Linked DNA regions of Neobacillus sp. PS2-9. Each later gene encodes a partner of the first gene's protein in a complex. Links are inferred from orthologs where the notes say so. Each region holds a gene or a part of one and is shown on either strand. Other genes may lie near its edges.

Region 1 (3,262 bases):
ATTGCTAAACCAAATTACCAATGGTTTATTTAATATAATGAGGGATCAAAATGTTAATTCGGTATAAGAAAACATTCGAAAAAATTGCCATGGGATTACTGTCTTTTATGCCAAATGAAAAGGACTTAAAAAAGCTACAGTTGACCATGAAGGAATATGAGACGGAAGAAAACTGGCAGCTTTTCTTATGGAAAGAAGAAGATATTATTGGACTGCTAGGAGTTCTTTATCATGATGAAGAAAATACTCTCGAAATCCAGCATATTTCTGTTAACCCTTCCCATCGCTACCAAGGTGTGGGAAAAAGAATGGTAAAAGCATTAAGAGAGATGTACTCAGATAAAGTAATTATACCAAATGAAAACACTGCACCATTTATCGAAAAATGTGATGTTTGCTGAAATAACATGGGGCTGACCCTTATAAGTCAGCCTCTTTTCTCATTTTTAAAGATTGCTTTCTTTCTTGAATCACATTTGTTCGATCCCGTAATTTATGGCGTTGAACGAGGTTAATATTGGTCAGATCACTATCTTTACCCCATTGGAATTTTAATTGATCACAAGTTGCAAAACATAGGTCCAATAAATGAGGATCACTAATTGGTATATTAAAACTTCTATATAATTGTTCAGACGTAATGAGGTTTAAACGTTCTTGTACAATTTGAAGCAGTTGCACATAGTCCAATCCAAGTTTCTTTACACTATCTTCTTGTTTCTTTAGAATGGTTAAGGCCTTTTGTAATGTTCTTATTGCCCCTTTAAAGTTTTTTCTCCGGTGATGATAAGTGGAAACCGCCAATAAAATCAGACCTACCCAAATGGAATCTTTGTTTCTAGAGTCTGTCTTTTTCCAATACTCTTCAAGGACTTCGTGACACTCGAAATAATCACGATCCCCATGAAAATGGACTAAAAATTGAATATACGCTCTAGGATACAAGATATCCCCCCCTTAACAACATACTAAAGTAAGTTTATCACATTCAAAGATAGACCTTCTTAAAAATGAATCTCAAACTGGAAAAAAGAAAAGGCCCGTCAAAATGACGGGCCAGTACTTCAGTTTATTTTTTAATAAACCCAGGAAGCACCAACAATAATTAACAAAATGAATAGCACGACGATTAATGCAAAACCAGTACCAAAGCCGCCATCAGACATATTCAAATACCTCCTAAAATATTTTTTGTTCTTTTCCTTGTCATCATATGTAGGATATTTGTCCATTGTTATGGGCAAACATCTATTTTGGATATAAACCACTTAAGGTTGATTTTTCTATTGGATAACACAAATGAATACTCTATACTATTATTAGTCGTAATGACGGATAACGAATTTATCTTTATAGAATTTTGGTGAAATATAAATGCCATACCAGGTGAAAATTGATGCGTTTGAAGGGCCGTTGGATTTACTTCTCCATTTAATTAACCGGCTCGAGATTGATATATACGATATTCCGGTTGCTCAAATCACTGAGCAATATCTTATATATATTAAAACAATGACTGAACTTAAATTGGATGTAGCTAGTGAGTTTTTAGTTATGGCTGCTACCTTACTTGCCATTAAGAGTAAGATGCTTTTGCCTAAACATGAAGAGGCCTACGTAGACGCGGATTCAGACATGTCTTTCGAAGAGGATCCAAGGGACGAGTTAGTTGAAAGATTGATTGAATATCGGAAGTATAAAGAGGCAGCACAGGACCTTAAATCGATGGAAGAAGAACGAGGGCTTATGTTTACAAAGCCACCTAGTGACCTTTCTGACTTTGCAAAGGAAAAACACCCTGAAAGAACAGAATTAAATGTTTCTTTGTATGATATGTTAGCTGCATTTCAAAAATTATTACGTAGAAAAAAGTTACAGCGTCCAATGGCAACTAAAATTGCCAGACAAGAAATTTCAATTGAGACAAGAATGATAGAAATTATGGATGAATTAAAACAGCTAAAAGGAAGGAAAAACTTTAATGATTTGTTTCCCTTTCCGGCTAAAGAACATATTGTGGTGACCTTTTTAGCAGTTTTAGAGCTGATTAAAAGAAAAGAGATCGACGTGGAGCAGCAAGAAAATTTTGGTGAAATCTTTGTTGAAGCTGTTAAGGAAGGGGCATAGTCAAGTGGATCTTATTAATTGGACAAGCATTGTTGAGAGCCTTTTGTTTGCAGCTGGAGATGAGGGGCTTTCGTTAAAGCAATTAGCTGAAGTACTAGATGTGGATGAACTGAAAGCAAGTGAGGTCCTTGAGGACTTAAAGAAAGAATACGTACAAAACAATAATAGGGGAGTTATGATTGTCCAGTTGGCTGGGACCTATCAACTAGCTACAAAAAAGGAAAACGCAAATTACTTAAAAAAATTGGTGGATTCTCCACATACCTCTACCTTATCACAGGCTGCGTTAGAAACATTGGCTATTGTTGCCTATAAACAACCAATTACTAGGGCAGAAATAGAAGAAATTCGAGGGGTGAAAACAGAAAGACCCCTGCATACATTAATGGCAAAGGTTTTAATTAAAGAGGTTGGTCGTGCAGAGGGAGCAGGAAGAGCTTATTTATATGGCACGACGAAGGAATTTCTTGATTATTTTGGCCTTAAAAGTCTTAAGGAACTTCCACAACTTCCTGAAAAAGTAGAGGATGAATACATCCAAGAGGAAGCCGATTTATTTTTTGAGAAATTTCAAGAAACGATTAACTCTTAAAATGGCTATCAAAATGACCAATTTATGCTAAAATAAATATACGTTTTCAAAATGATTTATCAGTTATAACTGGTATTAACTGAGCATTTCAATAAGGGGCGGGATTATCTTGCAGATTAAAGAGTGTAAAGGTATTGAATTAGAAAAAGAAAAATCAAATACTTCTGAGGATTTTTTTAACAGAAGTGAAGTAACCTTTATCGACAACGGGGAAGAAAAAACACTTCATGTTTTATACGTTAGGTATTTTGATGAGTTTCTCCAGGAATTAACACCATTTAAACAGGACCCCATTTTGGTTCAAAATGAAAATGAGATATTTTTTAGGGATATCGTAGCACTGTGTTGCCTCATTAAGAATCCAGGTCTGCGAAGCAGAAAACGTCTATATATTAATTCAAAGAATGAATTTACTTCTTATTTTCAGGATATTAATTTTGAAAAATTACCTGAAGTTTTTCGTGCTCTTAAAGAAAAGAAGGGTTTCGAACTCCATTCACCACTTGAATTCATTTTGCAACCGCAATAAAGAAGGCTCGATGT
Region 2 (4,444 bases), 1.8 Mb from region 1 along the record:
ATTGATAAAGTCATTGAATTCCTTGAATTGATCGTTTTTCCTAAAATAAATGCTGGTGCTTTTTCTCATGTGATGGATTTTAAAAGTCAATTACAAGAACTCATCCAAAGAGATGGGACAGGTACATTAGAATACAAAGTCTTATTAGAAAAAGGTCCAGCACATAACAAGGAGTTTGTTTCCAAAGTGTCCTTAAATGGAGATGAACTGGGAGTAGGAACTGGGAAATCGAAAAAAGAAGCCGAACAGCATGCCGCCCAAATGGCACTGGACGTATTAAAAGCGAAAACAACCTAGAAATGTCAAAATGTTTGCAGGAGAAATCCCGGGTTGCATGGGGAGGATAATGAAATGTTTTTAAAACGGTTGGACATCATTGGATTTAAATCGTTCGCAGACCGCATTGGAGTTGATTTTGTTCCTGGGGTTACTGCTGTAGTGGGTCCCAATGGGAGTGGCAAAAGTAATATAACTGATGCGATCCGCTGGGTCCTAGGTGAACAGTCCGCTAAATCTTTACGAGGAAGTAAAATGGAAGATATCATTTTTGCCGGCAGTGATACTAGAAAAGCGCTGAATTTCGCTGAGGTATCACTGACATTGGATAATCAAGACCAAGGAATCGGGTTAGATTACAATGAAGTAAGTGTGACCAGACGTGTCTCACGTTCAGGCGAAAGTGAATTTTACATTAACAAACAGCCCTGCAGGTTGAAGGATATTATCGATTTGTTTATGGATTCAGGTCTTGGCAGAGAAGCCTTTTCCATCATTAGTCAAGGAAAAGTAGAAGAAATATTAAACAGTAAAGCTGAGGATCGCAGAACTATCTTCGAAGAAGCAGCTGGTGTTTTAAAATACAAAAACCGCAAGAAAAAAGCAGAGGTAAAATTATTTGAAACACAGGATAATTTAAACCGAGTGAATGATATTTTACACGAACTGGAAAGTCAGGTAGAGCCGCTTAAAATTCAAGCATCGATGGCTAAGGATTTTCTGGAGAAAAAAGAAGAACTAGAAAAAATAGAAGTAGCATTAACTGTGTTTGAAATTGAAGATCTACACCAGAAATGGGAAAACCTTTCTAAACAACTAGAAGAACATCAGCAGGAAGAGTTAAAGCTATCATCAGATTTGCAGGTCAAAGAAGCTAAAATAGTTGAAACAAGAGACCGAATTTCTGCATTAGACGAATCGATTACAGACCTGCAAAATGTTTTACTTCATGCAAGTGAAGAACTTGAAAAGCTCGAAGGTCGTAAAGAAGTATTGAAGGAACGGAAAAAGAATGCTGCTCATAACAAGGAACAGCTGAAAACGAATATCACTGAGTTGACAGAAAAAATCAGCCAGCTTCAAAAAAATAGGGACATGCAGGCAGAGTCAGTTAAAGAACTAGGTGAACAGGTTCATTCATTACAGGCCGAACTAAAGGAAAAACAAGAAAAGCTACAACTTTTCACCGAAAATATAGAAGAAAAAATTGATAGCTTAAAAAGTGAATATATTGAGCTACTCAATCAGCAGGCTGGTGCTAAAAATGAATTGAAATATATTGACCAGCAATTGGAGCAACAAGAGAGAAAAAGCTCGCGTCTTGATTCAGAGAATACGAAATACATTCAAGAACGACAAATTGCTCAATCCAAGATGGAGCAAATTCAATCTTTATTAGCAGATTTTCAAAAACAATTAGCAGACCAAGTGGTAGCATTTCGCGATCAACAGCGAAAGCTTGAAACGGTAAAAAATAATTATGAAAAACAAGAAAAGATGCTGTATCAAGCCTATCAGCTGCTTCAACAGGCAAAATCAAGAAAAGAAATGCTCGAAGAAATGGAAGAAGATTATTCCGGGTTCTTCCAAGGGGTTAAAGAGGTTCTAAAGGCAAGGGATCATAAGCTAAAGGGAATTGAAGGCGCAGTAGCAGAATTAGTTACCGTTCCAAAAGAATATGAAACAGCACTCGAAACAGCTTTTGGAGGTGCCCTTCAGCATATAGTTGTTGATACCGAGCAAAATGCACGGACAGCGATCCAATATTTAAAACAACATTCTTATGGACGAGCAACCTTCTTACCGCTTAGCGTTATTAAAGGCAGGCCTTTATCCGCTGCACAATTATCGTCCATTCAAAATCATCCATCCTTGATTGGAACTGCTGTCAGCATTGTTAAATTTGAATCAAGGTATGCTGAGGTAATGAATAACTTATTAGGTAATGTTGTGATTACAAAAGACCTGAAGGGTGCCAATGAATTGGCAAAAATCCTTCAGTACCGCTGTCGTTTGGTCACGCTTGAGGGGGATATTGTTAATCCTGGTGGTTCCATGACGGGTGGTGCGGTTAAACAAAAGACATCCTCTCTATTAACTAGAAAAGGTGAACTAGAAGATTTAAAAGCCAAATTGGTTATTATGGAGGAAAAAACAGCTAGTCTAGAAAAAACGGTTAAATCCTTAAAAGAAGAAGTTCAACTGACTGATCAACAGCTAGATGAAATTCGGAAAAATGGGGAAGAATTGAGACTTAACGAGCAGGCTGTAAAGGGAGAACTGCGTGAAGCTGAGCTTGGAGTAAAAAATATTAACGAGCGATTAGCGATATATGACCTTGAAAAAGGACAGTTTTCTGATGAAAAGAACGGCTTACTAAAACGAAAAGACGAATTATTTAATGCGCTAGAAACCTATCAAGTAAATGTTACAGAACTGGATACCCAAATTGTTAAATTAACAGAACAAAAAACCAGTGATTTAACTTCAAAAGAAACTTTGACGAATGAAATAAATGATTTAAAGGTAGAGTTTGCTTCTAAAAACGAGCAATTTACGAATATAAAAGAGAGATTTACGCTTACGATTGAGGACTTAGAAGAAAGCGAAAAAAAGCTAGCTCTTTATACGGAGGACCTTAGCCTATTGTCTTCAGAAATGACAAACAGTTCATCAGGTGAGGAGCAGCTTGAGACTGCAGCTAAGTTGAAGCAGCAAGACAAAGAAGCCACACTACAGCTTATTACTGCTAGAAGACAGGAACGATTGTCCTTAGTGGATGTTCTTGAAGACATGGAATTAGAAGCTAAAGAGTTGAAAAGACTTCATAAAGGAATGATCGTGGTATTAAAGGATGAGGAAGTCAAAATCAATCGACTTGATGTCGAGCTTGAAAATCGACTGACACATCTTCGAGAAGAATATTTATTGTCATTTGAAGGGGCGAAGGAACAATATCCATTAACAATTCCTGTTGAGGAAGCACGGAAAAAGGTCAAGCTCATCAAACTTGCCATTGAAGAACTAGGAAGTGTGAATCTTGGTGCAATTGAAGAATATGAGCGTGTATCTGAGCGATATGAGTTTTTAAATGAGCAAAAGTCCGATCTCCAGGAAGCAAAAGATACCCTTTACCAGGTGATTGAAGAAATGGATATAGAGATGAAGAAACGCTTCGAACAAACCTTCAATGGAATTCGTGAGCACTTCGAACCAACCTTCCGAGCTCTTTTCGGTGGAGGAAGAGCGGATTTAGTTCTAACAGTACCCGAAGATTTATTAAATACCGGGGTAGAAATCGTTGCTCAACCTCCTGGGAAGAAGCTGCAGAATTTGGGACTCCTTTCAGGTGGAGAACGTGCATTAACTGCTATAGCCTTACTATTTTCTATCTTAAAGGTACGACCTGTTCCATTTTGTATCCTTGATGAGGTGGAAGCGGCCCTAGATGAAGCCAATGTCTACCGTTTTAGCCAATATTTAAAGCAATATAGCAAGGAAACACAATTTATCGTGATAACCCACCGGAAAGGAACCATGGAAGAAGCAGATGTCCTTTATGGAGTAACTATGAAGGAATCAGGCGTATCCAAACTAGTATCTGTCCGATTAGAAGAAACAAAGGAACTCGTAGAATCTTAATTTTAGACTAAATTAAAGCATTATGTTGATTTAACACACCTGTTGATTGGAGCGGAAGGCGCGAAGACTCCTGTGGGAGTATGGTTCAGGGGAGACCCCGCAGGCGTTTTTCGCCTAGGAGGCTCGCCGAAACACCCACGAACCGCTCGTGCCTGGAGCGGAAATCAACAGATCAGTTTAACAAAGTTAATTTAAAAGGAAGTGGTAGAATGAGTTTTTTTAAAAAACTAAAAGAGAAAATTACGAAATCAACAGATTCCGTAACCGAAAAGTTTAAAGAAGGCTTAACGAAAACAAGAGACAATTTCTCAGGAAAAGTAAACGACCTTGTAGCAAGATATCGAAAAGTCGACGAAGACTTCTTTGAAGAATTAGAAGAGATATTAATTCAAGCAGATGTCGGCTTTGATACAGTAATGCGATTAATTGAAGAATTAAAGACGGAAGTAAAACGCAGAAATATTCAGGATCCACAGGAAGTTCAGAGTGTTATTTCTGAAAAGCTAGTAGACATCTATAATTCTGG

What was found.
Region 2: the proteins of RCG25_RS08925 (region 1) and smc are in contact, whole or in part, in a crystal structure (PDB 3ZGX), measured with the Bacillus subtilis proteins. The link is inferred for Neobacillus sp. PS2-9 from one-to-one orthologs.

Annotation. Positions count from the first base shown.
Region 1 is NZ_CP133269.1:1,794,755-1,798,016, forward strand. Bases 315-3,250 are described here. They hold RCG25_RS08925 (segregation/condensation protein A), read left to right. Parts: upstream 315-1,374; coding sequence 1,375-2,127; downstream 2,128-3,250. Other genes in these bases: RCG25_RS08910 (GNAT family N-acetyltransferase), read left to right, coding at 315-401; RCG25_RS08915 (DUF309 domain-containing protein), read right to left, coding at 421-945; RCG25_RS08920 (YjcZ family sporulation protein), read right to left, coding at 1,077-1,166; scpB (SMC-Scp complex subunit ScpB), read left to right, coding at 2,132-2,719; RCG25_RS08935 (hypothetical protein), read left to right, coding at 2,829-3,248. Outside these bases: more of RCG25_RS08910, read left to right, coding at 51-314. UniProt on the Bacillus subtilis protein: Participates in chromosomal partition during cell division. May act via the formation of a condensin-like complex containing Smc and ScpB that pull DNA away from mid-cell into both cell halves.
Region 2 is NZ_CP133269.1:3,586,880-3,591,323, reverse strand. Bases 1-4,118 are described here. They hold smc (chromosome segregation protein SMC), read left to right. Parts: upstream 1-351; coding sequence 352-3,918; downstream 3,919-4,118. Other genes in these bases: rnc (ribonuclease III), read left to right, coding at 1-297. Outside these bases: signal recognition particle-docking protein FtsY, read left to right, coding at 4,128-4,444. UniProt on the Bacillus subtilis protein: Required for chromosome condensation and partitioning.